2 regions of the Xanthobacter variabilis genome follow, and region 2 is predicted to be linked to the other one. Evidence: riboswitches for the same ligand, from Rfam matches in the RefSeq annotation. Region 2 holds a riboswitch; the other holds the start of a gene.
The links. A riboswitch is a leader RNA that binds a small molecule or an ion and turns the genes downstream of it on or off. The one in region 2 is predicted to bind glycine.

Region 1: linked by a shared signal. The riboswitch ahead of gcvT (glycine cleavage system aminomethyltransferase GcvT) and the one ahead of gcvT (glycine cleavage system aminomethyltransferase GcvT) in region 2 are both predicted to bind glycine.

What each region holds. Positions count from the first base shown of each region.
Region 1 is NZ_CM195533.1:102,697-117,943, reverse strand. It holds gene gcvPA (aminomethyl-transferring glycine dehydrogenase subunit GcvPA) at 1-1,256, opposite strand, end outside; gene V5F26_RS00520 (OsmC family protein) at 1,266-1,763, opposite strand; gene gcvH (glycine cleavage system protein GcvH) at 1,744-2,121, opposite strand; gene gcvT (glycine cleavage system aminomethyltransferase GcvT) at 2,125-3,288, opposite strand; glycine riboswitch at 3,357-3,456, opposite strand; glycine riboswitch at 3,460-3,564, opposite strand; gene V5F26_RS00505 (hypothetical protein) at 3,716-4,597, opposite strand; gene V5F26_RS00500 (M16 family metallopeptidase) at 4,767-6,065, opposite strand; gene V5F26_RS00495 (M16 family metallopeptidase) at 6,137-7,498, opposite strand; gene V5F26_RS00490 (hypothetical protein) at 7,840-8,508, opposite strand; gene lspA (signal peptidase II) at 8,570-9,094, opposite strand; gene ileS (isoleucine--tRNA ligase) at 9,111-12,116, opposite strand; gene V5F26_RS00475 (ammonium transporter) at 12,583-13,944, opposite strand; gene V5F26_RS00470 (P-II family nitrogen regulator) at 13,974-14,312, opposite strand; gene V5F26_RS00465 (hypothetical protein) at 14,384-14,578, shown strand; gene tesB (acyl-CoA thioesterase II) at 14,644-15,247, opposite strand, start outside.
Region 2 is NZ_CM195533.1:2,183,281-2,198,527, reverse strand. It holds gene V5F26_RS09520 (NAD-dependent malic enzyme) at 37-1,827, shown strand; glycine riboswitch at 2,175-2,262, shown strand; gene gcvT (glycine cleavage system aminomethyltransferase GcvT) at 2,416-3,531, shown strand; gene gcvH (glycine cleavage system protein GcvH) at 3,537-3,905, shown strand; gene gcvP (aminomethyl-transferring glycine dehydrogenase) at 3,917-6,727, shown strand; gene glyA (serine hydroxymethyltransferase) at 6,917-8,188, shown strand; gene V5F26_RS09495 (L-serine ammonia-lyase) at 8,251-9,630, shown strand; gene V5F26_RS09490 (cupin domain-containing protein) at 9,744-10,397, opposite strand; gene V5F26_RS09485 (CobW family GTP-binding protein) at 10,397-11,500, opposite strand; gene V5F26_RS09480 (hypothetical protein) at 11,497-11,829, opposite strand; gene V5F26_RS09475 (polysaccharide deacetylase family protein) at 12,128-13,045, opposite strand; gene V5F26_RS09470 (Rid family hydrolase) at 13,072-14,244, opposite strand; gene V5F26_RS09465 (2Fe-2S iron-sulfur cluster-binding protein) at 14,228-15,238, opposite strand; gene V5F26_RS09460 (ferritin family protein) at 15,238-15,247, opposite strand, start outside.

The DNA of each region.
Region 1 (15,247 bases), 2.1 Mb from region 2:
TTGAGCCCCGCGCCGGGCGCGAGGCGCGAATAGGGCACGCCGGCCAGGATGCCGCGGGCCGCCAGCTTCTCCACCACCTCGGCGGCGGGCACTGGCAGGCGCACGGTGAATTCGTTGAAGAAGGTGGCGTTGAGCACACTCACCCCCTTCACAGCCTGAAGCCGGTCCGCCAGATCACAGGCGGCCTCGTGGTTGAGGGTGGCGAGGCGGGTGAAGCCCTGCTGGCCCAGTAGCGTCAGGTGGATGGTGAAGGCGAGCGCGCACAGGCCCGAATTGGTGCAGATGTTGGAGGTCGCCTTCTCGCGGCGGATGTGCTGCTCGCGGGTGGAGAGGGTCAGCACAAAGCCGCGCCGGCCTTCCGCGTCCACGGTCTCGCCGGCGAGGCGGCCGGGCATCTGGCGCACATATTTCTGCCGGGTGGCGAACAGGCCCACATAGGGCCCGCCGAAATTCAGCGCATTGCCCAAGGACTGGCCCTCGCCCACCACGATGTCGGCGCCCTGCGCGCCCGGCGGCTCCACAAGGCCGAGCGACACCGTCTCGGTGAACACGGCCACCAGCAGCGCGCCGACCGCGTGGGCGGCCTCCGCGATGGGCTTCAGGTCCACCAGATTGCCGAACACGTCGGGGCTCTGCACCACCACGCAGGAGGTCGTTCCATCGATGGCGGAAATCAGGTCCTCCCCGCCTTCCGGCCTGGGCGGCAGGGCCTCCACCGTATCGTCCGCATAATGGGAGACGGTCTCGATGGTGGCGCGGTAATGGGGGTGGAGATTGCCCGCCAGTACCGCCTTGCGCCGCTTGGTGACGCGGTGGGCCATCAGCACCGCCTCGGCGGCGGCGGTGGAGCCGTCATACATGGAGGCGTTGGCCACCTCCATGCCGGTGAGCTCCGCCACCTGGGTCTGGAACTCGAACAGATATTGCAGCGTGCCCTGGGCGATTTCGGGCTGGTAGGGCGTGTAGGAGGTGAGGAATTCCGAGCGCTGGATCAAGTGATCCACGGTCGCCGGCACATGATGCCGATAGGCCCCCGCGCCCAGGAAGAAGGGCACCGCGCCCGCCGCCACATTGCGGGCGGAGAGGCGGGACAAAGCGCGCTCCACCTCCATCTCGCCCTGGGCGGGAGGAAGGTCCGGCAGCGCGGCGGTGCGCTTGTCCGCCGGAATGTCCGCGAACAGAGCGTCGATGGAGGGCACGCCGACGCGCGCCAGCATTTCGGCGCGGTCCTCGGCGGTCAAGGGAAGGTAACGCATGAGAAGGTCTCACACCGTCAGATAGCGAAAATCGATGATGATCTCGGCGCGCAGGGAATTGGCCACGTAGCATTCCGCGTGCGCCTGATGATGAATGGCGGCCACGTCCGCATCGGTGGGCCGCCTGTCGCCGGAGAACACCATCATGGGCGACAGGGTGATGCGGGAGAGGTAGAATTTGCCCACATCATTGGGGCTCATCACGCCCTGGGCGGCGTCCTCATAGCTGTCCACCCGGAAGCCGGCCCGGCGGGCGAAATCCAGGGCGAACAGCATGTGGCAGCTGGAGGTGGCCGCCACCAGGGCTTCCTCCGGGTCCACCGCATCCGCGCGGGAATAAGGCAGGCGCACGGAGGAGGGGGCCGACGAGCCGGGGACCTCCACGCCGTCGAAGACCCACAGATGGGCCCGGGAATAGAGGCCGTCGGTGAACACCTCGGCCTCCCGGCTCCAGCGGATGGTGGCGCGGAAGTCGCCGGCCATGGCCTCAGCCGAGGCTCTCGACAAGGGCCTGGTAGGCGCCTTCGTCCATCAGGCCGTCCAGCTCGGCGGGGTTGGAGATCTTCAGCTTCAGGAACCAGCCGTCCACTTCGGGCTGCTGGTTCACGAGGCCGGGATTGCCTTCCAGCTCCGCATTCACCTCGATCACCTCGCCGGAGACGGGGGCATAGACCTCGCTGGCGGCCTTCACGCTCTCCACCACGGCCACTTCCTTGCCTTGCTCCACCACCTTGCCGAGCTCGGGCAGCTCCACGAACACGATGTCGCCGAGCTGGCCCTGGGCATAAGAGGTGATGCCGACCACGGCCACGTCGCCGTCGACGTGCACATATTCGTGGTCCTTGCTGTAGCGCACGATGGTCATGCTTCAGGCCTCTTTCGACGATTTGCGCGCATAGCGCGTCGGCACGAAGGGAAGGGGGGTGACGGTGGCGGCCAGCGGCTTGCCGCGCACCAGAAGCTCGAGCTTCGTGCCCGGCGCGGCGAGCGCCGGTGGCACATAACCCATGGCGATGGGCGCCCCCAGCGTCGGCGCGAAGCCGCCGGAGGTCACCACGCCCACCTGGACGCCCTCATGGAGGATTTCGGCCCCCTCGCGGGCCGGGGCGCGCCCGTCCAGCCTTAGCCCCACGCGCAGGCGCGCGGGGCCTTCCGCAAGCTCGCGCTGGATGCGCGCGGCGCCGGGAAAGCCGCCCTCGGCGCGCCGCCGCTTCTGGATGGACCAGGAAAGGCCCCCTTCCACCGGCGAGGTGGTGGGGTCGATCTCGTGGCCGTAAAGGCTGAGCCCGGCTTCCAGGCGCAGGCTGTCGCGCGCGCCGAGGCCGATGGTTTTCACTTCCGGCTCGGCCGTCAGCGCGCTCCACACCTTCTCGGCATCGGCGGCCCGAAGCGAGATCTCGAAGCCGTCCTCGCCCGTATAGCCAGAGCGGGAGACGTGGACGGGAATGCCGTCGAAGCTGGCGGGGCCGGCGGCCATGAAGTCGAGCGCCAGGGCCTCCGGGCAATGGCGCGCCATGGCGGCCGCTGCCTCGGGGCCCTGAAGGGCAATCAAGGCGCGGTCGAGCAGGGGGGCCAGGCGCACATTGGCCGGCAGATGGGCGGAGATGTGCTCGAAATCGGCGGCCTTGCAGGCGGCGTTCACCACCAGCAGCAGGCGGCCATCCTCCTTCGGGTCAGCCGGGCGGGTGACCATCAGGTCATCGAGGATACCGCCGCTCGCGTCGAGGAGCTGGGAATAGCGCTGGCGGCCGGGCGCCAGGTTCAAGATGTCCGCCGGCACCAAGGCTTCGAGGGCCCGGGCGCAGGTTGCGTGGTCCGGCCCTTCCAGGATCGCCTGTCCCATGTGGGAGACGTCGAACAGGCCCGCATGAGCGCGGGTCCAGGCGTGCTCGGCCAGGATGCCATCTGGATATTGGACCGGCATCTCATAGCCGGCGAACGGCACGATGCGCGCCCCGAGCGCCACATGGGCGGCGAACAAAGGGGTGGTGTGCAACAGGGTCTTGAGGAGAGGGTCGACGGCGTGCGTCATCGCAGCTCCGGGGGATAGCGCCAGGTTGGGGGACCGGGTTCGGAAACCTTGAGTCCTTCGGGCGCCCCCTCTGTCTGCGGAACCTGAGAGATTTCACCGCGCCGTTTGGACTGGCGCGGCTTACTCCTTCGGTGAGCCGCCGGCGCGTGCCGCGGCTGCTTTCCAGAGCGTCGTCCCCCTGCGGTCCTTTGGCCTGAGCGGTTCCGGGGCGGTTGCGCCTTCGGCGCCGGTTCTGCCCGCTGGTGGCGCGCAGCCGGTCTCTCCCGCAGGGATCATCCGAGACGATGCCAGAAGCGGCGGAAACCAAGGCTCCGATTCCGCTTCATAGACAACGTCAATCGCACAATAAGAAAAACCGTGGCGGCGTCAACCGGGGGCGGACGCCGACCTTGGTCGCAGCGATGCGGAGGGCTTTCGCCCCGCGTCATCAGTTCGGCGGGGGCTCGAAGCCACCCGAGGAGGGCGGCGGGGCAAAGCCGCCGCTGCTGGAGCCGCTGCTGCTTCCGCTATGGCTCGACCCGCTGCTGGAGGGGCCGGAGGGCGGCGGCCCGAACACGTCGCTGCTGGGCGCGCCCGGATCCTGCTTGGGCGCGGCCGCGGCCGGAGCGGCCGGCGCGGCCGTCTCGGCGGCGGGCTTCGGCTTGGGCTTGCGCGGCCTGGAGGAGGCCGCGGGCTTCGGCTTTTCGCCCTGCGGATCGTAGCCCACATAGACCACGTAGCGCTCGACCTCGTCGGGCTTGGGCAGCGGGAAGCTGAGCTGGTCCTCGATCACGGTGAAGGCGGACTGCTGCTGGCCGGCGGGAATTTCAACCGGCACCGTGAAGAACTTGGTGGTGACGGTCTTGGGGTTGGGGCCTTCCTCCACCACGGCGACGCGGATCGGCACGCGCACGGTGCCCGGCGTGCCCTTCTCGCCCAGCAGCACGCGGCCTTCGATGCCGACCTTCACGGTCATGGTCTGCCCGGCGATGGCGCATTCGCGGGCCAGCTGGCCCACATTGCCCTGGTAGCGCAGCGCGCCACCTTCCGTGACCTGCCAGGTGCCGGCCCCGGTGCGCACGGTCACGCTCGGGCAGGCATAGGTGACGGCATTGGCGCCGGTGCCCACGGTGAGGGCCGGCGTGGCGGCGCTGTTCACGCCCGCCGCATTACCCGTGGCGACGCCCGTATCCTGGGCGCCGAAGCTGCCGTCGAGGTTCTCGCCCGAGGCGCATCCGGCCAGGGCCAGCGCCAGGGCCAAGCCGACGAGGCCGCGTGCGGAGGTTCCTGCCGGCGCAGGGGCCGTGTCGCTTGCCAGTTGGCGTCCCATGTCGCTCATCTCCATAGGCTTATCCATATGGCGTGGTTATACCAAACGGTACGATGAACGCACCGTGCGAAGGCCCCCCATTTACGGTTTGGTGACCAAAAGCCGGAAACATGGTGAACGGGCGCCGCGCGCCCGTTGCCTTCCGGTGCATCAAGCCGGTGCATCAAGATCAGCCGCCGGACAGGCCCACCGGCTTGCCCACCACCACCACCAGCGCCTTGCGCGCGGTGGCGAGGCGCGCGGCCACGCGCTTGATGTCGTCCAGCGTCACCGCTTCCACCAGCGTGTTGCGGCGATCGATGTAATCGATGCCGAGCTCGTCGAGCTGGATCTGCAGCAGCTGCCCCGCCACCTTGGACGAGGTGTCGAACCGCAGCGCATAGCTGCCGGTGAGATAGCTCTTCGCCTCCTTCAGCTCCTCCGGCGTGGGGCCGTCATCGAGGATGCGCTGGAACTCGGAGGTGATGAGCGAGATGGATTCCGCCGCCCGCTCGTTCTTGGTGGCGGTGCCGGCGAACCACAGCCCCACATGGGCGAGGGCCACCTGATAGGAATAGACCGAGTAAGCGAGCCCGCGCGCCTCTCGCACCTCCTTGAACAGGCGGGAGGAAAAGGCGCTGCCGCCCAGGATGTGGTTGAGCACGTAGGCGGCCATGAAGTCGGGATCACGCCGCTCCAGGCCCACCGTGCCCATCACCACCACCGACTGGGGCACATCCAGGGGGATGACGTCCACCGTGCCGATATGCTGGGGCGTCACGTTCTCAACCGGCGTCAGCTCCGCCTTTTCGGGCAGGCTGCCGAACACGGCGTCGAGCCGTTGGCCTAGTTCCTCGGGGGTGATATCGCCCACCACCGCCACCCGCAGGTTGGAGCGCGCCAGGGTGCGCTTGGCGAAGCCGACAATGTCCTCCCGCGTCAGCTCGGGCACGCTCTTCAGCGTGCCGTCCACCGGGCGGCCATAGGGATGATCGGGGAAGGCGAGGGCATACCAGCGCTCGCCGGCGATGGAATTGGGCTCGGTGGAACGGCGACGCAGGCCCGCCATGATGGCGGCGCGGATGCGCTCCACCGCCTCGTTGTCGAAACGCGGCGCGTTGACGGACAGGCGCAGCAGGTCGAACGCCACGTCACGATTTTCCGACAGCGTGCGCAGCGAACCGCGCATCTCGTCACGCCCGGCGTCGAAATGCAGCTCCACGGCGTGGTCGGCCAGCTTCTGCTGGAAGGCCTGGGCGTCGAGATCACCGGCGCCTTCGTCGAGCACGGAGGCGGTGAGATGCGCCAGCCCCGCTTTGGTCGGCCCGTCCTGGGCGGCACCGCCGAGGAAGGCGAATTCCATGGCGATGAGGGGCAGGGTGGTGTCATGCACCAGCCAGGCCTTGATGCCGCCGGGGCTCGTCACCTCGGTGATGCGGCTCGATTGCTGGGCCTGGGCCTCGGTGTTGGAAATGAGGGAGAGAGCCATCGTCACCATCACGAAAAAGAACCAGCCGGCGATCCCGAAGGATCGCCCGGCGGAAGCGGGGGACCACGCCCTCACGAGCGATCGTCCTTCTTGGCGGCGGCCGGCGCCGTCTTCAGATAGCCGGTCACCGCGCGGTCGGCGGTGAGGTAGCGCTTGGCGGCGGCCTGCACGTCGGCGGCGCTCACCGCCTTCACCCGCTCGGGCCAGGAGCGCACGTCCTCGGCGCTGGTGCCGGTGGCCCAGGCCGCCCCATAGATGCGGGCCAGCGTCGCCTGGTTGTCCTGGGCGTAGATCATGTCGGCCGTCAGCCGGGTCTTGGCCCGCTGCAGCTCCAATTCGTCCACCCCCTTGTCCGCCACCTCGGCCACGATGGCGTCAAGGGCCGCCTCAAGGTCGTCCAGGCTCACATCGGGTCGCGGGCTCGCATAGACCACGAAGCGCGTGGCGTCGTAAGCCGTGCCCTGGTACCAGGAGCCGGCACCCGCCGCGAGGCCCTTTTCGGCCACCAGCTGGCGATAGAGCCGGCCGGTCTGGCCGCCGCCGAGGATCTGGGAAAGCACTTCCAGCGCCTCCGCCTCGCGCGGGGCGGCGGTGCGGTCGGAGGGCACCAGATAGGAGCGCTGCACGCTCGGCTGCGCCACCCGGGCATCGGCAAGGGAAACCCGGCGGTGGGCCTGCGGCTCGGGCTCCTGCGGGCGGTTGCGGGGCGGGGTGTCGGCGCGCGCCACCTTGCCATAGGTTTTCTCGGCCAGGGCGCGCACCTCGTCGGGGGTCACGTCGCCGGCGACCACCAGCAGCGCGTTGTTGGGCGCGTAATAGCGGCGGTAGAAGGCAAGCGCGTCTTCCCGGTTCAGCTGCTTGATCTCGTGCTCCCAGCCGATGATCGGATGCTGATAGGGGTGGTTGACGTAAGTGGTGGCCTGCATGATCTCGCCCAGCCGCGCGCCGGGCTCGTTGTCGGTGCGCATGCGGCGCTCTTCCAGCACCACGTCGCGCTCGGGCAGCACCACTTCATCGGACAGCTTGAGGCCGGTCATGCGGTCAGCCTCGAAGCCCATCACCTTTTCCAGGTGCTCCTTGGCCACGCGCTGGAAATAGGAGGTGTAGTCCTGGGAGGTGAAGGCGTTCTCCTGTCCGCCCAGGCGCGCGACCTCGGCCGAGAACTCGCCCTGGGGATGGGCCTCGGTGCCCTTGAACATCAGGTGTTCGAGGAAATGGGCGATGCCCGACTTGCCGGGCTGCTCATCGGCCGATCCCACCTTGTACCACACCATGTGGGTGACCACCGGGGTGCGGTGATCGGGGATGACCATGACCTGAAGGCCGTTGTCGAGGGTGAACTGGGAAATATCGGGTCCCGCAGCCGACGCGGCGCGCGGGGCGAGCGCAGCGGCGCTCGCGGCGAGGATGGCAACCATGGCAAAACGGCTCATCTTCACGTGGCGGATCTTCCGGCAATGCACGCGCCGGACGGCACGCACGTTTCTTGAAAGATAGGATCTTTGCCGACGAAGGCCAGAGGCGGCGCCGCGAATTGAGCGATTCCACGCCGCGAGTAGGAGAGCGATGTCGGCCAAAACGCGACGGGGCGCCAGACACCGGACCTTGCGGGCGGAGTGATCCGCGCGGTGACGGGGCCATGGGCGGCCTCGGGCGCCGCGCGCGGCGATGATCGGCTTGAGTGCCTGTTCGGCGCCGGACGCCGGCCAAGGCAAGGACCTTTAGGAGAAACGAAACGCCCCCGCTGGGGTGCCAGCGGGGGCGGGGAACGCACTCAGTTCGTCCGGTCGAAAAGGTTGGGCACCTTCCAGGGCTCCTGCTTCTTTTCCACCACGCCATAGGGCGCGTTGGGGGCAGGGGTCTGGTAGCCCGCCGGGGGCTGGAGCAGGGTCTCGCGCTCCGGCTCGCCGGTGAAGACCATGGGCTTGTCCTTCTCACCGGTCAGCGAGGGCAGCCAGCCCTTGGAGCCCAGCTCGCTCGGCATCAGCTCATCGCGCGTGGTGCCGGTGGCGACAGGCTCGGTGGGGATGACGCCGAGAATTTTTTTGCGGCCCTTGTTCAGCTCCGACGGCAGCAGCGGGCGGCCGGGATCGTCGCGGACCACGGGTGCATTGGCCGCGGCCGCCTCGCGCTGGCGGCGCGCAATGTCCGGATCCTTGGGCCAGTTGGGATTTTGCTGGTGCGCGGCGCTTTCGGGCGAAGGCAGGGCCTCGGTCGCGGTGACGGGCGGCACCACCAAAGGCGCGCGCTCGCGATAATCGATCTCGGGCTTGGGCGCCTCGTCCTTCAGGCCGAACAGCTCCATCATGCTGTCGAGAGGATTGGAATTGAACTGGTCCTGCGCCGCGGCGGGCCGGGCGAAGGCGCCGGCCAGCATCAGGCTCAGCGCGCAGGCGCCAAGAATGGGCTTCAGGGCCTTGGGGGCGGTCGTCAAACGGTGCATAGGCCTCGCCTGCGTCGCTGCATCGGGCCGGGTCATTGGGCTCACGCGCATGGTGCTCCCCTTAAGGCTCGCGCTCTGCTTCAGGTTTGGATGACATAGGTGTCGGAGAGGGCGGCGTTTTTGAGGCACGCCCGAAAAAGGCATCATAAAGCAGCAGGCCGACACCGCCAACCACCGCAATATCGGCCACGTTGAACACGTACCAGCGGTAACCGAAGGCGTGGAGCGAAATGAAATCGAACACCGCGCCATACACCACCCGGTCCACCGCATTGCCCAGCGCGCCGCCGATGAGCAGGCCGAGCCCCACGCTTTCAACCAGCCGGTGGGAGCGGGTGAGCCACACGGTGAAGGCCAGCGCCGCCACCACCTTGATACCCACCAGAACCCAGCGGCCCGTCTCCCCCTGGGGAAACAGGCCATAGCTGATGCCGGCATTCCACAGGGCGACGAGATCGAGGAAAGGCGCGACCGGGACCAGGCCCGGCCCCTGAGTCGCCATGAAGGCGATGGCCCAGGTCTTGGTGACCTGATCGGCCACCAGCACCAGAAGGGCGGTGAGAAGCCCCAGGCGGACTCGGGTCATCGCGCCTCTCCCCTGCTCATTTCGCCGCAGCGTAGAATTCCCGCAGCGCGGCCGCGTCGCGCGGCGTCACGTCCGGGAACTCGGAATCGGTGCCCACATGCGGCGAGATCTTCCAGGACCGGGCGCACTTGCGGCCCTCTGCCCGGGCGGGCACCACGGCGACACCGGGCACGTCGGGCAGGCGGAAGGCATCCGCCGGGCCATCGCCGCGCACCAGGCTGGCGGCGCTGGTGATGCAGATCTCGGCAAGGTCGAGCCCCTCGAAGGCATCGGCCAGGGCGGCATCGGTGACATGGACGACAGGCGCGGCCTCCAGCGAGGAGCCCATCCGCTTCTGCGCCCGCTCCACCTCCAGCGCGCCGAGCACCACGCGCCGCACCTGCCGCACCTTGCGCCACTGTTCCGCAAGGGCCGGATCACGCCAGCTCTCGGGCGTTTCGGGGAAGGTGGTGAGGTGCAGGGAGCCTTCCTCGTCACCGGTGCGGGCGAGATAGGCCTCTTCCGTGGTGAAGGGCATGATGGGCGCGAGCCACGCGACCACCCGGTTGAAGGTCTCGTCCAGCACCGTGAGGCAGGCCTTGCGGGTGGCGGAGGAGAGGGGGTCGCAATAGAGCGCGTCCTTGCGCACGTCGAAATAGAAGGCCGACAGCTCGATATTCATGAAGGAGGTGAGCAGCGCGTGCACCTTCTTATAGTCGAAGGCGCGATAGGCGGCGCGGATCTCCCCGTCGAGCTCGCTCAACCGGTTGAGAATGAAGCGTTCCAGCGACGGCATGTCGGCGAACGCCACGCGCTCTTCCGGCCGGTAATGGTGCAGCGAGCCCAAAAGCCAGCGGATGGTGTTGCGCAGCTTGCGATAGGTGTCGGCGGTGGTCTTCAGGATCTCCGGGCCGATGCGCAGATCGTCGGAATAGTCGGAGGCGCATACCCACAGGCGCAGGATGTCGGCGCCGGACGCCTTGATGACGTCCTGCGGCGAGGTGACGTTGCCCAGCGACTTGGACATCTTGCGCCCGTCCTCGTCCAGCACGAAGCCGTGGGTGAGCACGGCATCATAAGGCGGGCGGCCACGGGTGCCGCAGCTCTCCAGCAGGGAGGAGTGGAACCAGCCGCGATGCTGGTCCGAGCCTTCCAGATACATCACCTTGTCCTTGCCCTCGGGCGCGCGGACCGCCTTCAAATCGGGGCGCACCTCCAAGGTGAAGGTGTGGGTGGAACCGGAATCGAACCACACGTCGAGGACGTCGTTCACCTTGACCCAGGGCTCAGCGGCGAGCTCTCCGAGGAAGCGTTCGCGGGCGCCTTCCTTGAACCAGGCGTCGGCCCCTTCTTCCTCGAAGGCGGTGGCGATGCGGGCGTTCACTTCGGGATCCCGCAGGATTTCCGCCTCGCCGTAGGCGTTTTCCTTTACGAACACGGCGATGGGCACACCCCAGGCGCGCTGGCGCGAGACCACCCAGTCCGGCCGGTTGGCGATCATGCCGGTGATGCGGTTCTCGCCCGCCGCCGGCACCCATTCCACGGTCTTGATGCCCGCCAGCGCGCGCTCGCGCAGGGTGTCGGGCACGTTGCCGTTGAGGGTGGCGGGGCGGTTCGCCGCCCTGCCGTCGCCATTGCGGATATCCTGGTCCATGGCGATGAACCATTGCGGCGTGTTGCGGAAGATGACCGGCTTCTTGGAGCGCCAGGAGTGGGGATACTGGTGCTTCACCCGCCCGCGCGCCAAGAGGTTGCCGGCTGCGACGAGGGCGTCGATGACCGCCTGGTTGGCGTCGCCCTTCTCGCCCTTGTCGGTGATGACGCGCTTGCCCTCGAAGCCAGGGGCCTGGGCGGTATAGAAGCCGTCGCCATCCACCGTGTAGGGGATGGCGGGGCTGATGCCGCGCTCCTCCAGCCAGCGGCGGTGCTGGGTCCAGATCTCGAAGTCCTCGCGGCCATGGCCGGGGGCGGTGTGGACGAAGCCCGTGCCGGCGTCGTCGGTCACGTGGTCGCCGTCCAGGAGCGGCACCTTGAATCCATAGCCGAGGCCCGCCAGAGGGTGGGCGCAGATGAGGGACCCCAGCTCTGCCGCCGTCACGTCCCGCACCCGCGCGAAGGCGGTGACGCGGGCCTGCTTGAAGACGTCGGCGGCGAGGTTGTCGGCCAGGATCAGGAGATCGCCGGCCTTGGCCCAGTTGTCGGCCGGGGCGTCGGTGACCTCGTAAAGGCCATAGGCGATCTTGGAAGAGAAGGAGATGGCCCGGTTGCCGGGCATGGTCCAGGGGGTGGTGGTCCAGATGACCACACAGGCGCCACCCAGGTCGTCCTTCACCCCCGACACCACCGGGAACTTCACCCACACCGTGTCGGAGGTGAAGTCGTGATACTCCACCTCGGCTTCCGCAAGGGCGGTCTTTTCCACCACCGACCACATCACCGGCTTGGAGCCGCGATAGAGCAGGCCGTTTTCCGCGAATTTCATGATCTCGCGGGCGATCTGCGCCTCGGCGGCGAACGCCATGGTGGTGTAGGGGTGGTCCCAGTCGCCTTCCACGCCCAGGCGCTTGAATTCCTCGCGCTGGATGTCCAGCCAGTGCTGGGCGAAGGCGCGGCATTCCTGGCGGAAGGCCACCATGGCCTCGGCGTCGGAGAAGTCGGGCTTGGCCTTGCCCTTCTTGCGGTAGTTCTCTTCCTCGATCTTCCACTCGATGGGCAGGCCGTGGCAGTCCCAGCCGGGCACATAGTTGGAATCGTGGCCCAGCATCTGCTGGGAGCGCGTCACCACGTCCTTGAGGATCTTGTTGAGCGCATGGCCGATATGGATGTTGCCGTTGGCGTAAGGCGGGCCGTCATGGAGCACGAAGCGCGGCCGGCCTCGGCCCACCTCACGCAGGCGGGAATAAAGGTCGAGCCGCTTCCAGCGCTCCAGCAGCTCCGGCTCCTTCTTGGGCAGGCCGCCGCGCATGGGGAACTGGGTTTCCGGTAGCAGCAGGGTCTTGGAATAATCGGGCGCGGCGGGCTCGGAAGACGTCTTGTCGGTCATGGAAAAGCTCGGAAAAAAGGGCCGCGGGGCGGCCGATGGGGCGAACACGGCGAAAGGTCCCGGCTGCCCCCGCGCGCGTCAGCCGCGCCGGCGGGGGACCGGGCCGATAATTCGCGCATCGCGAACACGCGCTGCGGGCGCGCTCGGCGGAATGGCGCGCTGCGGCGTGGCGCTCGGCGATGGCGTGCCGCCCCACCAAAATGGAGCCTTGTCGGCGTGGGTCATCCTCGGGCCGTGTGAAGCAAATCCGAAGCTGGGCTTCTAGCAGGCGGCCGGGGCGGGGGAAAGCCCGCAGATGGGCGCGGCGGCGGGGCCATGGCCGGGAGACGGGCCCGCGCACGCAAAAAGACCCCGGCGCCAGATGGTGCCGGGGTCCGTTGGTTCCCCTCTTATTATTTGGGACCGGACAGGGCCGGGAAAGAAACCGGGGGCGGGCTGCGCCCCCGGGGAACTCAGGACGCCGAGCTCACGAGTGGTAGGCGCGCTCGCCGTGCTCGTTGAGGTCCAGGCCCTCGCGCTCCACGTCCACCGACGGCCGCAGGCCGATGATGATGTTGAGCACGAAGAAGATGATGGCCGAAACCACGCCCGACCACACGATGGTCACGAGGGTGGCCTGGGTCTGCACCCACACCTGGTGGCCCATGGAGTAGTCGGCCACGCCGCCGCCGCCGAGAGCGGGCGACACCAGGATGCCGGTGGCGATGGCGCCAACGATGCCGCCGACACCGTGCACGCCGAACACGTCCAGGCTGTCGTCATAGCCGAGGGCGTTCTTCACTGCGGTGCAGAAGAAGAAGCAGACCAGCGCCGCGACGATGCCGAGCACGATCGCGCCCATGGGGCCCGAGGCGCCGCAGGCCGGGGTGATGGCCACGAGGCCGGCCACCGCGCCCGACGCGCCGCCGAGCATGGAGGGCTTGCCGCGCACCAGCCACTCGATCACGAGCCAGCCCACGATGGCGCCGGCGGTGGCGAGGAAGGTGTTCACCATCACGAGGGTGGCGAGGCCGTTGGCTTCCAGGTTCGAGCCCACGTTGAAGCCGAACCAGCCGACCCACAGCAGGGAGGCGCCGACCATGGTGAAGGCCAGCGAGTGGGGCGGAAGCTGTTCCTTGCCGTAGCCGATGCGCTTGCCGACGATGATGCAGCCGACGAGGCCGGCGATACCGGCATTGATGTGCACCACGGTGCCGCCGGCGAAGTCGAGGGCGCCCAGGGTGAACAGGTAGCCTTCCGAGAACCACACCATGTGGGCGATCGGGAAGTAGACGAAGGTGCCCCACAGCACGGCGAACAGAACCACCGCCGGGAACTTCATGCGCTCGGCGAAGGCGCCGATGGCCAGGGCCGGGGTGATGGCCGCGAAGGTCATCTGGAAGGCGATGAACACCAACTCGGGGATCTGCACGCCCTTGGTGAACGTATCCGCGAGGCTGTCGGCGGTGACGCCGGCCAGGAACGCCTTCTCAAAGCCGCCGATGAAGGCGTTGCCCGAGGTGAAGGCCAGCGAGTAGCCGTAGATCGCCCACACCAGCATCATCACCGCGGTGATGGTGAGCACCTGCATGAGGATGGAGAGCATGTTCTTGGCGCGCACCAGGCCGCCGTAGAACAGAGCGAGGCCGGGAACCGTCATCAGCAGGACGAGGACCGTGGAGGTCATCATCCAGGACACGTCACCCTTGTTCACGGTGGATACGGCGGCAGCCGCGGCGGGAGAAGCGGCCGCCGGCGCCATGTCGGGCTGTGCAAGGGCCGGCAGGGCGAAAGCCGCCCCAGCCAGGAGCGCGGGCACACCCACGCGGGTCCACGTCTTGAACGTCATGGAATATGGCTCCGTGAAATGAGGAAGGCTCAAAGCGCGTCGGCGTCGGTCTCGCCGGTGCGGATGCGCACGGCGTGGTCGATGGCGAGAACGAAGATCTTGCCGTCGCCGATCTGGCCGGTCTTGGCCGAGGCGGTGATGGCCTCCACGACCTTGGAAACCTGGTCGGCAGCCACCGCCACCTCGATCTTCAGCTTCGGCAGGAAGCTCACGGCATATTCAGCGCCGCGATAGATCTCGGTGTGGCCCTTCTGCCGCCCGTAGCCCTTCACCTCGGTCACGGTCAGTCCGTGGACGCCGATACCGGTGAGGGCGTCGCGCACCTCCTCCAGCTTGAATGGCTTGATGATGGCCATGACGATCTTCATGGATCGGTCCCTGTCCCCTGATGGGCTTGGATACGGCGCCGCGAAGCCCACCCTCGCGAACCGCCCAGCCGATGTTTTCTCATGGCTTCGCCGAGCGGGACGGGGATTTCCGCGCCGCGGCTGGCAAGCCTGCGCAAAACGGAATCAAGGACCGTGCCAAATGCGACAAAGGCCCGACTCCCGCTGCTTATTTTATCGCCATGGAAGGCAAGGGAGTGGCGGCGCCCGAAGGTTGCCGCTTTTTTGGCCTACTTTTTAATCAATGAGCCTTAAACATCATCAATGGGCGGGCGCTGCCCCGTTCGCCCGCCCCATCACGGTGCCGATGGTGTCACTTGGGCGTGACGCGCCGCATCAATCCTTCCTGCGTTGCGGAAGCCACGAGAATGCCATCGCGGGTGAAGAACTCGCCCCGGCAGAATCCGCGCGAGCCGAACGCGGCTGGGCTTTCCTGGCTGTAGAGCAGCCATTCGTCTGCCCGGAAGGGGCGGTGGAACCACAGCGCGTGATCGAGGCTGGCCACCTGCAGGTCGCGATCAAACACCGACTTGCCATGCGGCAATAACGCCGCCTGCAGCAGTGAGAAGTCCGAAGCGAAGGCCAAAACTGCCTGATGCGTGGGCAGGTCGTCCGGTAGCGCGGTGCGGGCGCGCACCCAGAGGCTGGGCCGCACGCCAAGGCTGCCGATATATGCCGGGTCGGTGGAGATGGGGCGGATCTCCAGCGGCTTGATGGCCATCCAGTCCCGCCGCGCGGCTTCGGGGAAGCGCTCCACCAGTCGCGCGCGCCAGACTTCGTCGGGCGGCAGGTCCTCGGGCATCGGCACGTCCGGCATGGTGCTCTGGTGCTCCAGTCCGTCCTCTTCCAGCTCGAACGACACCGCCATGGAAAAGATGGCCTTGCCATGCTGGATGGCCACCACGCGGCGGGTGGTG
Region 2 (15,247 bases):
GCCAATAACGTCCACCAAGTCGGAAAGGTCTCAAGCATGTTTAGCAGACAGGCAAAGGTCATCACCGATGCTGCCGGCCGCCGCATCAGCACCACCGCGCGCGGCTACGACGTCCTGCGAGATCCGGCGCTCAACAAAGGCTCGGCCTTCTCGCCCGCGGAACGCAAGGCCCTCGGCCTCGACGGGCTGTTGCCGCCGCTGGTGACGACCGAGCTGGAGCCCCAGCTGGAGCTGGCCTACCAGGCTTATCACGCCGCCCCGACTGATCTGGCGAAGCACATTTACATGTGGCGCCTGCACGACAATAACGTCACGCTGTTCTACGCCCTGCTGCAGCGCCACATGCTGGAAATGCTGCCCGTCGTCTATGATCCCGTCGTCGGCGAGGCCATCGAAAACTATAGCGAGGTGATGACCCGTCCCCGCGGCATCTTCCTGAGCATTGACGACCCGGCAGGTGTCGAGGGGAAGCTGGCGGCGTTCGGCGCCGGCCCCGATGACATCGACCTGCTGGTGGCCACCGACGCCGAGGAGATCCTCGGCATCGGCGACTGGGGTTCGAACGGCATCGACATCTCCATCGGCAAGCTCGCCGTTTACACCGCCGCCGCTGGCGTCGACCCTCACCGGGTCATTCCCGTGGTGCTCGATGTCGGCACCAACAATGAGAAGCTGCTCAACGACCCCTGCTATGTCGGCTACAGCCACGCCCGTGTGGGCGGGCAAGACTATGACAACTTCATCGATGCCTATGTCACCGCGGCGAAAAAGCTGTTCCCGAAGGCGATGCTGCACTGGGAAGACTTCGGCTCCACCAATGCGCGCCGCATCCTCGGCCGCTACCGCGACAAGGTCGCCACCTTCAACGACGACATGCAAGGCACGGGCTCCATCGTCATTGCCGGCCTGCTCAACGCCGTCGCGCGCACCGGCACCCCTTGGAGCGAGCAGCGCGTGGTGGTCTTTGGCGCCGGCACGGCGGGCGTCGGCATCGCCGACCAGATCCGCGACCTGATGGTCCGCCATGGCCTCTCCAAGGAAGAGGCCACGCGCCGCGTGTGGCTGGTCGACTTGCCCGGCCTCCTCACGGCCGACATGTCCGATGGACTGCTCGACTTCCAGCGGCCCTATGCGCGCCCCGACGCGGAAGTGGCAGGCCTCGCCCGCACCCGCTGCGAGGCGATCCCGGCGGCCGAAACGCGCTGGCCCGAAATGTCCGCGCTGCGGGCTGCCGCGGCGGCGAAGGGCGGCATCATCGACCTTGCGACGGTGGTGGCGGCGGTGAAGCCCACCATCCTCATCGGCACCTCCACCACGCCCCATCAGTTCACCCAGGAGATCGTGGGCACGATGGCCGCCCACGTGGAACACCCGATCATCTTCCCGCTCTCCAACCCCACGCTGCTGCACGAAGCCACGCCGACGCAGATCCTGACCTGGACCAAGGGCAAGGCCTTCGTCGCCACCGGTGCCCCGTTCGACGACGTGGTGCTTGATGGGGTGACCTACAGGATCGGCCAGGCCAATAATGCCGCGCTGTATCCCGGCCTCGGCTTCGGCGTCATCGCCTCCCGTGCCGCGATGGTGTCCGACGAGATGATCTTCGCCGCCGCGCAGGCCGTAGCCGGCCAGGCGCCCGAGGCCTCTCCCGGCGCCTCTCTCCTGCCATCGAACGCGGAGCTGCGCACCACCTCCAGCGTGGTCGCCATCGAAGTGGCGCGCACTGCCATCGCCCAGGGCCTCTCGCACGAGAAGCCGGACGACGTCGTCGAGAAGGTGCGCTCGGGGCAGTGGTGGCCGGTCTATTGCCCCGTCGAAGCGGTTTAGCGAGCGGATCGCCCGCTTAGGGCGGCCCGCGGCGGCTGGCGCCCCCGGGATCATCCGGGGGCAGTGAGACCGAGCGCCATGGCAAGGACGAGATCCGCGCGGTCGCCACTGTGCGACCGCGCGGGCGAGAAGCGGGAATGAAGCGATCGCGCCTCCACCAGCGCCTGGAACAGCAGGTCACAGACCGCCACGTTGTTCTGGTACACAACGGCGCCGCCATCTTCCCGTGGTTGTATTATGCCTAAAAAACAGTCGCTCAACCGCTTTTGTGGAGTGAAACGGAAGTGGGGTTGACAAACTTCCGGCCGCTATATCTGATGCCAGCGTCGAAAGGCTCAACAAGCCTTAAGCTGTTTCCGGGAGAGTGCAGCATAACGCTGCCGCCGAAGGGGAAATCGCCCGAAATCTCTCAGGCAAAAGAACCGGAAACAGTAAGGACACTCTGGAAAGTCGGGGTCTGACGGCCCCGCGCCGAAGGTGTAAGTGCAGCCCGCATCTCGCTGGTTCGCACGAGTCTCTCAGGCTTCAGACAGAGGGGCACGCAATGATCGCGCGTAGCGGTCGGGTTCGTGCTGTTCTGGAGAAGTCATGGCGGGCGATGAAGCAAGTCACCTTCCGGTAAAACACCTCCCCCTGGAAGATCTGCATCGGCAAGCTGAGGCACGTTTCGGCGCTTTTGCAGGCTGGCTCATGCCGCTGACCTATCCGGCCGGCGTCATGAAGGAGCATCAGCACACCCGCGCGCATGCGGGTCTGTTCGACATCTCGCACATGAAGCTGTTCGAGCTGTCCGGCGCCGATGCCGGCGCGCTGCTCGATCGCGCCTGTCCCCTCCAGGCGGCAGCCCTGGCCCCACGACACTCGAAATATTCCTTTCTACTCAATCACGAAGCCGGAATTCTCGACGACGTCATCGTCACCCGGCTGGATGAAGCGCGCTTCATGCTGGTCGCCAATGCCGGCAATGCGGTTGCCGACGAAGCCCATCTGCGCGCCCTCGCCGCGCCGCTCGATGTCACCATCGCGCCGCTCGATCGCGTGTTTCTCGCCCTGCAAGGACCGGACGCCGAAGCCGTGCTCGGCGCGGCCGGCGTCGATGCCGGCGCCCTGTCCTTCATGCAGGCCGTGGAGCCCCACCCCGAATGGTTCCTCACCCGCTCGGGCTACACCGGCGAGGATGGGTTCGAGATCGCTTTGCCGGAGAAGGATGCCCGCGCGCTCCTGTCCCGGCTTCTGGCCGATGAGCGCGTGAGCTGGGTCGGCCTTGCCGCCCGCGACAGCCTGCGCCTCGAAGCCGGCCTCTGCCTGCACGGCAACGACATCACGCCCCTCACCAATCCGGTCGACGCCGCCTTGATGTGGGCGATCCCCAAAAGCGTGCGGGCGGACGGCGCTTTCGTCGGCGCGCCCGCCTTGCGTGACCTGCTGGCGCGGGGCGCCAACGAGAAGCGCGTCGGCCTCAGGGCCGAGGGCCGCCGGCCGGTGCGGGCGGGAACCGTGCTTCGCGATTCCGAGGGCAATGCCGTTGGCCGCGTCACGTCCGGCGGCTTTGGGCCCTCCGTCGATCATCCGGTCGCCATGGGCTACGTGCCGCTCGCTTTGTCCACGCCCGGAACCCGCCTCCACGCAGACCTGCAGGGCAAGTTGATCCCCATGGCGATCCACCCCCTGCCCTTCACCCAGCACCGCTATCGCAAGGGATAAGTCTCATGTCGTCCGTCTATTACACCGAAGATCACGAGTGGCTGCGGGTCGAAGGCGACATTGCCACGGTCGGCATCACCGATCATGCACAAGGCCAGCTCGGCGACCTCGTCTTCGTGGAATTGCCCGAACCGGGGCGCGCCGTGTCGAAGGGCGACGTGGTGGTGGTGGTGGAATCCGTCAAGGCCGCCTCGGAGGTCTATGCGCCCACCGCTGGCGAGGTCATCGAGGTCAATGAAGCCCTCACCTCCGATCCGGCGCGGGTCAATGCCGCCGCGACCGGCGACGGCTGGCTCTGGAAAATGCGCCTGTCCGACGCAAGCCAGCTCGAAAGCCTCATGAACGAAGCCGCCTACAACGCCCTTATCGGCTGACAGGACCCGCAATGACCTCCGCCCCCTTCGCGTTCGTCGACCGGCATGTCGGCCCCGGCGACACCGACATCGCCGCCATGCTGGCCACGATTGGTGCCGCATCCGTCGAGGATCTCATCGACCAGGCCGTGCCCGAATCCATCCGGCTGCGGCGCCTTCTCGACCTGCCCGCCGCCATTGACGAGGCTGAGGCCCTGGACGAGCTGTCCGGCCTCATGGCCCGCAACACCGTGATGAAGAGCTTCATCGGCGCGGGCTACCACGGCGTGAAGGTGCCGCAGGTCATCCAGCGCAACATGTTCGAGAACCCCGCCTGGTACACCGCCTACACCCCCTATCAGGCGGAGATCAGCCAGGGCCGTCTGGAAATGCTGTTCCATTTCCAGACCCTGGTGAGCGAGCTGACCGGCCTGCCGGTGGCCTCCGCCTCGCTGCTGGATGAGGCCACGGCGGTCGCCGAGGCGGTGGGCATCGCGGTGCGCCATCATCGCGGAGCCCGCCATAAGGTGGCCCTCGCCGGCACGGCGCTGCCGCAGACCCTCGACGTGCTGCGCACGCGCGCCGCCCCGCTTGGCATCACCATCGACGGCACGGCCGGCGATGAGGACACCGCCGCCTTGATCGTCTCCTGGCCCGACGCGGCCGGCGTCTATGGCGACCATGAAGATGCCATCGCGAAGGCCCGCGCGGCGGGCGCCCTGGTGGTGTTCGTCTGCGATCCCCTGGCCCTGACCCTCACCGGCACGCCCGCGACCCTCGGCGCCGACATCGCCGTCGGCTCCATGCAGCGCTTCGGCGTGCCCATGGGCTTCGGCGGTCCGCACGCGGCCTATTGCGCGGTTTCCGAAAAGCTCACCCGGGTGATGCCGGGCCGCATCGTCGGCCAGTCGGTGGACGCGCACGGCCGGCCCGCCTACCGCCTCGCCTTGCAGACGCGTGAGCAGCATATCCGCCGCGACAAGGCCACCTCCAACATCTGCACCGCCCAGGCGCTGCTCGCCAACATGGCCGCCGCCTATGCCATCTGGCACGGCCCGGCCGGGCTTCAGGCCATCGCCCGACGCATCCACGCACTGGCCGAGGGGCTGGCCGAGGGGCTGCGCGCAGCCGGCGTGCAGATTTTGGGCATGCGCCGCTTCGACACCGTCACCGCCGTGGTTCCCGGCCGGGCGCAAGCCATCGCCGCCGCAGCCGAGAAGGCAGGACGCCTGCTGCGCGTCATCGACGCCGATCAGGTCGGCATCACCTTCGACGAGCTCTCCGGCGAGACCGACCTTGCGGCCATCGCCGCCCTGTTCGGCGCGACCGCTTCCCCGGCCGGAACGGACAGCCTGCCCGGCACCCCGCGCGGCGCGGATTTTCTGACCCAGGCCGTGTTCCACGACAATCGCTCCGAGACCGACATGATGCGCTTCCTACGCCGACTGGCGGACAAGGACCTTGCGTTGGACCGCGCCATGATCCCGCTCGGCTCCTGCACCATGAAGCTGAACGCCGCGGCGGAGATGGCGCCGGTGAGCTGGCCGAACATCGCCAATCTCCACCCCTTTGCCCCCAAGCCCCATTCGGCCGGCATCCGAGCGATGATCGGCCAGCTTGAGGGGTGGCTGGGCGAGATCACCGGCTTCGATGCCGTGACCCTGCAGCCCAATGCCGGCAGCCAGGGCGAATATTCCGGGCTGCTCGCCATTCGCGGCTATCACACGGCCCGTGGCGAGGCCCATCGCGACATCTGCCTCATCCCCTCTTCCGCCCATGGCACCAATCCCGCGAGCGCCGCCATGGCGGGCATGAAGGTGGTGGTGGTGCGCTGCACCGACGACGGCGACATCGACATCGATGACCTGAAGGCGAAAGCCGAGCAGCACAGCTCAAATCTTGCCGCGCTGATGTTCACCTTCCCGTCCACCCATGGCGTGTTCGAGGAGGGTGCGCAGGAGATCTGCGCCGTCGTGCACGCCCATGGCGGCCAGGTCTATTTCGACGGCGCCAATCTCAACGCCCTGGTGGGCCTCGCCCGGCCGGGCGACATCGGCGCCGACGTGTGCCACATGAACCTGCACAAGACCTTCTGCATCCCCCATGGCGGCGGCGGGCCGGGGGTGGGTCCGATCGGGGTCAAGGCGCACCTGCGGCCGCATCTGCCGGGCCATGTGGCGGAGGGCTCTTCCCACGCGGTGGCGGCCGCACCGTTCGGCAGCGCCTCGATCCTGCCCATCACCTGGATGTACATCCGCATGATGGGGCCGGACGGGCTGCGGAAGGCGACCGAGATCGCCATCCTCTCGGCCAATTATCTGGCCGCGCGGCTGGAGGGCCATTATCGCGTGCTGTACCGGGGCCGCTCCGGGCGCGTGGCGCATGAGTGCATCCTCGACACCCGCCCGTTCAAGGACTGTTCCGGCGTGAGCGTGGACGACATCGCCAAGCGCCTGATCGACTATGGCTTCCATGCGCCGACCATGTCGTTCCCGGTGGCCGGCACGCTGATGGTGGAACCCACGGAATCCGAGCCGAAAAGCGAGGTCGACCGCTTGTGCGCGGCGCTGATCGCCATCGCGCGCGAAGCGGAGCGGATCGAAACGGGCGCCTGGCCCCGGGACGACAATCCGCTCGTCAATGCCCCGCACACGGCGCACGAGGCACTGGCGGAAGACTGGGCTCACCCTTATTCGCGCCAGATCGCGTCCTATCCCGCCGGCGAGCCGGGATCGCTGGTGAAATACTGGCCGCCGGTCTCGCGCATCGACAATGTCGCCGGTGATCGACACCTGATCTGCGCCTGCCCACCCCTCTCGGCCTATGGCGAGGCCGCCGAGTAATCCCAAGGAGCCGGCCCGACAGCGCGCTGTCGGGTAAAGGTTTCACAACAGAAGTTCATGGGCAAAGGCAGGCCGGACGGCCCGCCGCCACGGAAACCGAAAGATCCCGCGTCGAGCCTCTCGGCGCGCGCCTATCCGCGCGCGCCGAGAGGAGGCGCCACCCGCTATCCCGCGCCAAGGACCGATTGAATGCATGACCAGTCCGCCATCGGCGACCCTCAAATCGCCGCCGCCATCGCGCGCGAGCTTGATCGGCAGCAAAACCAGATCGAGCTGATCGCGTCGGAGAACATCGTCTCGCACAATGTTCTCCTGGCGCAGGGCAGCATCCTGACCAACAAATATGCCGAGGGCTATCCGGGCCGCCGATACTATGGGGGCTGTGCGTTCGTCGACGAGGTGGAGACGCTGGCGATCGAGCGCGCGAAAAAGCTGTTCAACGCCGCCTTTGCCAATGTCCAGCCCCATTCCGGGGCCCAGGCCAATCAGGCCGTGCTCCTGGCGCTGCTGCAGCCGGGCGATCGCATCATGGGCCTGTCTCTCGCCCATGGCGGTCACCTGACCCACGGCTCGCCGGTGGCCATGTCCGGAAAATGGTTCGACGTGGTTGCTTATGAGGTGCGCGAGAACGACCAGCGCATCAGCTACGACGATGTTCGCCGCCGCGCACGGGAGGCGCGCCCCAAGCTGATCATCGCCGGCGGCTCGGCCTATCCGCGCGCCATCGATTTTTCCGCCTTTCGCGAGATCGCCGACGAGATCGGCGCCTATCTCATAGTCGACATGGCCCATTATGCGGGCCTCGTCGCGGCGGGCCTTTACCCTGATCCCATGCCCCATGCCCATGTGGTGACCACCACCACCCACAAGACCTTGCGCGGCCCGCGCGGCGGCATGATCCTCACCAACGACGCGGCGCTGGCGAAGAAGATCAACTCCGCCGTCTTTCCCGGCAATCAGGGCGGCCCGCTCATGCACGTCATCGCCGCGAAAGCCGTTGCGCTGGGCGAGGCGCTGGAGCCGGCATTCAAGTCCTATGCGGCCCAGGTCATGGCCAATGCCAGGGTTCTCGCGGACACGCTGGCGGAAGGCGGCCTCGACATTGTCTCGGGAGGCACCGACAGCCACATCGTACTGGTCGACCTGCGCCCGAAGGGCGTGACCGGCCGCGATGCCGAGGCGGCCCTGGAGCGCGCCGGGCTGACCTGCAACAAGAACGCCATTCCCTATGACCCGGAAAAGCCGGCCATAACCTCGGGCATCCGCCTCGGGACGTCCGCAGGCACGACGCGCGGCTTCGGGGAAGCGGAGTTCCGAACGATCGGCAGGATGATCCTCGCTGTCATTGACGCACGCGCGCGGACCGACACCGATGGCGACAGAACCGTTGAGCAGAAGGTGCTGAGCGAGGTTCTGGGGGAAGTCCGGGGCCTTTGCCACCGCTTTCCCATCTACGCCTGAGCGAGCAACCAGGGGGCCCGGCATCGCCTTGCTGGCCCGACGCTCTCCCGAACGAGGCCGGCATGTTCCTCAGCGTTTTCGACGTCTTCAAGATCGGCATTGGACCGTCCTCGTCCCATACCATGGGGCCGATGGTGGCGGCATCGCGCTTTCTCGATCTCCTGCGTCGACCGGACCAGTCGGCGCGGGCGCAGCCGGATCGGCTCCGCGTCCGTCTTCACGGCTCGCTCGCCTTCACCGGCCGAGGCCACGGCACGGATCGCGCCGTCGCCCTCGGGCTGCTCGGATGGACGCCGGCGGCCTTCGACGCCGACCAAGCGGAAGCCGATCTTGCCCGGCTCCGCGACGACTGCGCCCTGACGCCAAGGGACCTCCCCCCACTTCGCTTCGATCCCGAAGGTGACATTATCTTCGATTTCGGCCCGCTTTCGGGTCACCCCAATGCCCTTGTTTTCGAGGCCTTGGATCGTGATGGCGGGACGATCCTGGCGGAAGCCTATTATTCCATCGGGGGCGGCTTCGTCGTCACCGCGGCGGAGCAGGACGCGGCGCCGGCCGAGGACCGCGACGCCGTTCCCTATCCCTTCGCGACCGCGGCCACCATGCTGCGCATGGCGCGCGAGAGCGGCTTGCCCATCGCCGCGATGAAACGCGCCAACGAGCGCGCAACGCGATCCGCCGAAGAGCTGGAACGCGGGCTCGACCATATCTGGTCGGTGATGGGCGACTGCATCGCGCGCGGTCTTGCGCGGGATGGCGATCTGCCGGGCGGCCTCAAGGTGCGCCGCCGCGCCCGCCGTCTCCATGAGCAGCTCGTGAAGGAGCGCGTCGCGGGCATGTCCCAGCCCCATGCCGCATCCGACTGGCTGGTTGCCTACGCCATGGCCGTCAATGAGGAGAATGCCGCCGGCGCGCGGGTGGTGACGGCCCCGACCAACGGCGCGGCCGGCATCGTTCCGGCGGTCCTGCGTTACTATCTCGACCATTGCGCCGGCGCCGAGCCGGGCAAGGTGCACGACTTCCTTCTGACCGCCGCCGCCATCGGCGGCCTCATCAAGCACAACGCCTCCATCTCCGGCGCCGAAGCCGGCTGCCAGGGCGAGGTCGGCTCGGCGGCGGCCATGGCGGCGGCCGGCCTCTGCGCCATTCTCGGAGGGACGCCGGAACAGGTCGAGAATGCGGCGGAGATCGCCCTGGAACACCATCTCGGCATGACCTGCGATCCCGTGGCCGGGCTGGTGCAGGTGCCGTGCATCGAGCGCAACGGCATCGCAGCCATCAAGGCGGTGGCGGCGGCCTCGCTCGCTTTGAGGGGCGACGGCGCGCACTTCATGCCGCTCGACAATTGCATCTCGGCCATGCGCCAGACCGGAGAGGAGATGGGCGCCAAGTACAAGGAAACCAGCCTCGGCGGCCTCGCCGTCAACCTCCCGGAATGCTGAGCATGACCCGCGCTCGGCACGCCTCCGAAGGCCACACACCCGAGGCCCATCCGCGCAGGGACGCTCCTTGCGGTCGCGGTGGCCCGGACGTGCGCCGTGCCGGGCGGAACCCGTCAGAAGGTCGGCGGCGAGTTGATCCAGAGCACCTTCGTCGTCACCGTGCCCGGATTGCGATAGCTGTGCGGCAGGTGAGATTCGAAGAAGAACGAATCTCCGGGGTAGAGGGTATAGGTGCGGTCAGCCACCGTGAGCTCGAAAGTGCCTTCGAGCACGTAGCCGACCTCCTCCCCCTCATGGGAAATGGGGCCGGCGCTGCCGCCTCCAGGCTCCACGATATGAATGGATCCGTAGATCGTCTTGCCCCCGCCCTCGGGGATCAGGCATTCGAGACGCACCCCGTCCGTGGTCTGGGAATCCATGCGGATGATCGCGCGTTCGCCCGCGCGCATGACCACGCCCTCATGGGGATCGCGTTCGGTGAACAGGCTGCCGATGGTGATGCCCAGATGCCCCACGATGTTGTGCAGCATCTGGAGGGAGGGACGCGCCTTGTCGTTCTCGATCTTCGAGAGAAGGCTTTCCGAACACCCCACCGCGTCGGCGAGCTGCTTCAGGCGCAGTCCCTTGACCCGGCGCGCCTGCCGCAGGCGCTTGCCGACCAGGAGATCGTCGAACGAAGCGGGAGGCACCGCCGCCGGGGCGCTCGGCTTGTGATGGGTGTTGAGCGCCACCTTGGGCGAGGCTGTGTTCTTGACCACGGTTTCCATTACCCCTTCATCCAGCGCGGCGCGGTGGCGCGCCGGACCGGACGGCCGGCGATCGTACCGCCCGCACCGGCGGGCAGATAACCGCCACGACCGGCATCACGCTGGCTCAATTTTGCTGCGGAATCGAATGTTCTCAACGATTGCTCCACGCTCTCGGGCGTGAGGCCGCGAACGATAAAGACGAGGCGCGAGCGATGATCCTCGCTCGGCCATTGCGTAAGGTGGATGGGCGGATGAACAAGATGCTGCGCGCCGTGAAAGACCACCGGGCCGCCGGCACCCTCGACATCGAGAAGTCCCTTCACGCGCAAGACCTGCTGTCCATGCCGATGCAGCAGCATGGACATCCAGATGCCGAAGGCGGTCCAGTCCAGGGGCGTGTCGAGCACGAGGCAGAAGCTGCGCACCCCGCCATGGGCCTCCCCGTCGGAGAAGCCCGCATCACCGGCCGGCAGGCAGGCAAAGCGGCCCACATGACGGGTCACCACATCTCCTTCCGGCGGCGCGATGAGATCGGCCACCGCGTCGGTGAGCAGATCCGCCCGGCGACGGGGCGCCCACGGGTTCAGCCGGGACAGCACCGCGTCAAGGGAGGGGTCGGCCTCAAGGTCGCGCTTGGAGATCACGATCAAATCCGCGGCCGCCACCTGCGCCGCCGCCTCCGGCTGGCTGGCGAGGGTTTCGCGGCCGAGAACGCCATCAACGATGGTGACGACGCGCGGTTTCTCCAGGCGCTCGGCCGCCAGGGGACTGGCATTGAGGGTGAACAGCAGCGGCAGCGGATCGGCGATGCCGGTGGTTTCGATGATGACCTTTCGGAACGGCTGGATACGGCCGGCATCCCGGGCGTCGAAAAGATCGCGCAAGGCGCGTTCGATGTCGCCGCGCACGGTGCAGCACACGCAGCCGCCTGGCATCACCACCGTGGAATCCTCGGAAAGGGTCACGAGGTCCTGGTCGAGCCCCACCTCGCCCAGCTCATTGAGGATCACCGCGCTGTCGGAGAACTGCGGATCAGCCAGGATCCGGCCGAGCAAGGTCGTCTTGCCGCTGCCGAGAAAGCCGGTCAGCACGAGGGCGGGTAGACGTTCAGCGCCGATCATGCCGCGGGACTTTCCGGAGCGAGGCGCGCCAGCAAAGCGGGGTCCAGCGGATCGCATTCGGTCGCGGCCATGGTGTCCACCAGCGCCCAGATGCCCGCGAGATTGTAGACATTCTCGCGCCGGCCACGCCGGTCCATCAGCACATAGGAGTTGCCGCCCCAATCGCGAATGGAGAGCCCGTAATGGGCGAGCATGCGGTCGAGAAAGGCAACCCTGCGCTCGCGCTCCTCACGTAAGGTCACCTTGTGGCCGCCGCGACTGAAGGCCTCCCGTCCCGCGGCATCGGTCCAGTAGCGGCTCCCGCCCAAAGCGGCGCACAAGCTGCACATCTTCGATCCCTCCAGACGATGTGGATCATCTCCAGCATCATCCCCCGGCTTCGACGATCCCGCGAGCAAAGCTCCTACCCACCATGCCGAAACGATCGTCGAAGCGAAATGTCAAAGTGTATCCCGCACCTTGCGACGGCGAGAAAACACCCCATCGGATGCCGCCCGGGCAACTCCACCCGGACGGCATCGCATTTCTAGAGCATTTCCCGATTTCCCGGAATCGAGCAATGCTCTAACTCATTGTATTAAAGCACGTTCTTCACGCGCACCGGTCTCCACTTCGCTCGAAGGCGCTCTAGCGGGCACGGATCACATAATCTTCCGCAAGTTCGGGCAGACGCCCGGTATAGAACGGCAGATGATCGACCCTGGGGTCGTACTTGCCCTCCGCGATGAGCTTGCGCAGATGCGCCGCCACCTCCTCACCGGTGGCGAACCACACGTCGCCCTTCTCCTGCATCTTCGCCATCATGTCCCGCACCATCATCAGCCGCGCGACCTGGCCCGAGCAGAAGGGGTGGAAGCAGTTGACCCAGATACCACCATATTCCCACATGGCGTAGAATTCCGCCATATAGACGTCCATCGCGTATTGCGGCGAAGCCACGGGCATCATGAAGTCGAGGTCGTGGTTGTGAACGAACTGCGGCCAGTCGTCGAGCTGCCAGCGCGAGGGCAATTCCACCAGCTCGCCGCCGGCGGAGCGGATGAGATAGGGATTGTCATCGCCCATGAGCGAGGTATCCCAGATGAACCCCAGCTCGGCCAGAATATCCGTGGAGTGGCGCGAATATTTGTACCAGGGGGCCCGATAGCCGCGCGGATATTTGCCGGAGATCTTGGCGATGGCGTCCGCGCCCTTGCGGGTCCAGAACTCCTCCTGCTCGCGGGTCATCTCATTGGGATATTCGTGCAGGTAGCCGTGCAGTGCCACCTCGTGGCCGCCCTTCATCATGGCCTCGACCGCGTCGGGATACTGCTCCGCGCACCAGCCGGGGACGAAGAAGGTGTGCTTCACGCCCATGTCCCTGCACAGGTCCATGATACGCGGCACGCCGATCTCAGGCCCATAGCGCAGCATGGAATTGGTGGACAGGCGCGTGTCCGCATCATTGGGATGGGCCAGATGCAGGATGGAATCGGCATCCATGTCCCAGGTGAAGACGACGGCGCAACGCGCGCCATTGGGCCAGGGAACGGGATTCTTGATCATGTCCTAAAACCTCTCGTCGCGAGTTGTCAGAAAGCCGTCCGCGGCACGTCGCGCACCGCGACCGCATCGAGCTGGAAGCGCTGGCCGTCGTGGGGCAGGCCATTAAGGGACAGAAGGGTGACCACCGGCCCCGGCTGCGGCAGGTACTGGCGGGCCAGTTCCATCACCAGGGCGCGGTCCTTCTCCGCCTGGGCGGGGCTGCCTTCCGGCACCATGAACACGGTGAGCCGCGCCAGATCCTCCGGAGCGAAGCCGCCGGTGGACAGGCAGTTGAGCAGCCGGTCCAGGGTGCCTTCCACCTGCGCCTGGAGGGAGGCCGCCCCCGGAGCCGACAGGCCCGCCGCATAAAGCTCGTTGCCGGCGGCGCAGGCCGGCGGGAAGCCCGGCAGGGCGATCCAGTCGCCCGAGCCGGCGGGCGCCACCGGGGTCTTGCCCCCGGCCTTGGCCACAGCGTCGATCTCGAGGCCGAGCCCCTCATAGAGCAGGTTGACGCCGAAGGCGTTGAGGGCCGGGCGCGGCTCCGGCAGGGTGGCGCGCACCACCTCCAGGATCTCCTCCAGCAAAGCGCGGGCCGCGACGCGGTCGCCGTCATGCTTGAAGCAGATGCGCATGTGCGCCACGTCCGCCCAGTCCATGCCTCCGTCCAGAAGCACATGGTGGATGTATTCGAGGGCGTTCTTCGCCTGGGCGCCCCATTCGCCGGGGGCCAGAGCCTTGCCGAGGCGGTCGGCGGAGATCTGCCCGCCCACATGGATGGTGTCACCCACCCGCCAGCCCTGGGAAAGGGTGACGGGCATGCTCCAGTCCCAGGCATGGGCGGGCATGATGCGCTGGCGGTCGGGATCGGTGGAGGCGACCCCGTCGACGCCGATGAGGTTTTCCGGCGCCGGCACGCCGCCCACCCGCAGCGCCGTCGCCGCGGGGCCCGGATCGGCGATGTAGCGCACCCGCACCTTGGTCATGCGCTCCCAATAATCCGTCACGTCGCGCCCGCCGGCGCCGGCATAGACGTAATAGGTGCGCAGATTGACGAGGTCCGCCATGGAGGCCCCGGCCGCCTCGATGCGCCCGATGAGCCGCTCGAAGGCCTCAGCGGTCTGGGCCTCGATGCCCACATCGCTGGTGGTGGCATTCTGGCCGCCCACATAGATGGTTTCGCCCACGCGCAGGGCGCTCGGAAAATCAGAAGAAGCGGTCATAATGCACCTGATCGACGGGAATGGATTGCTCCAGAAGCAGCACCCGGCGCACGGCCTCCACCATGGGCGGCGGGCCGGCGAGATAGAATTCGCGCGTTGAAGCGTCGTCCCCCAGGCTGTCGCGCAGATGGTCGTGCACCAGCCCCCGCGGCCCGCTCCAGGCCTCGTCTTCTCCGACATCCGACAGCACCGGATGGAAGACGAGACGGGGATCGTCGAAGCCCAGCAGCTCGGGCGCGATCATGTCCCGGCCGGTGCGCGCGCCGTAATGAAAATGCAGCCGACGGCCACGCCAGCCGGGATCGCGCAAGGCCGCGCGGGCTACCGACAGCATGGGCGCCAGGCCCGATCCACCGGCCACCACCGCCACGTCCCGTTCCAGGCCGGGCCGGTAGAAGGCGGTGCCATAGGGCCCGTCCAGCGTCAGCGCGTCGCCGGGCGCCAGCGTGTCGAGCAGGAAGCCGCTGGCCCGTCCGCCGGGCACGCGGCGGACATGGAAGTGCCATTCGCACTGTCCGGGCAGGTTGGCCATGGAATAGGCCCGCCCCGCCGGCAGGCCCGGCACATCCAGGAGAGCGAACTGGCCGGGCAGGAAGCTGTCGTCTCCCTCGAGCGCGAAGCGCAGCTCGAAGATGTCGTGGGTCACCGCCTGCCGGCTCAGCAGCCGCGCCGGCTGCCGCCGGGGGCGGATGACCGGGCGGGCCTCCTCCGCCTCGAGGAAGCGGATGGTGAGATCGCTCCTCGGGCGCGTCATGCAGGCAAGGCGCTTGCCCTTGTCGAAATCCCGCGGCTTCAGGCCCGGCGACGCCGGATAGGCGAGATCGACATCGCCCGCCTTCAGATCGACCTTGCAGCTCCCGCAGCCGCCGGAAGCGCACTCATGGGCGAGGCCAAGCCCGGCCCGCAGGGCGGCACCCAGAAGGGTATCGCCCGCGGCGCAGGGAAAGGCGCCCTCGCGCCCTTCCACGGTGATCTTGTAGGCGCCCTCGCCCATCACGCGACG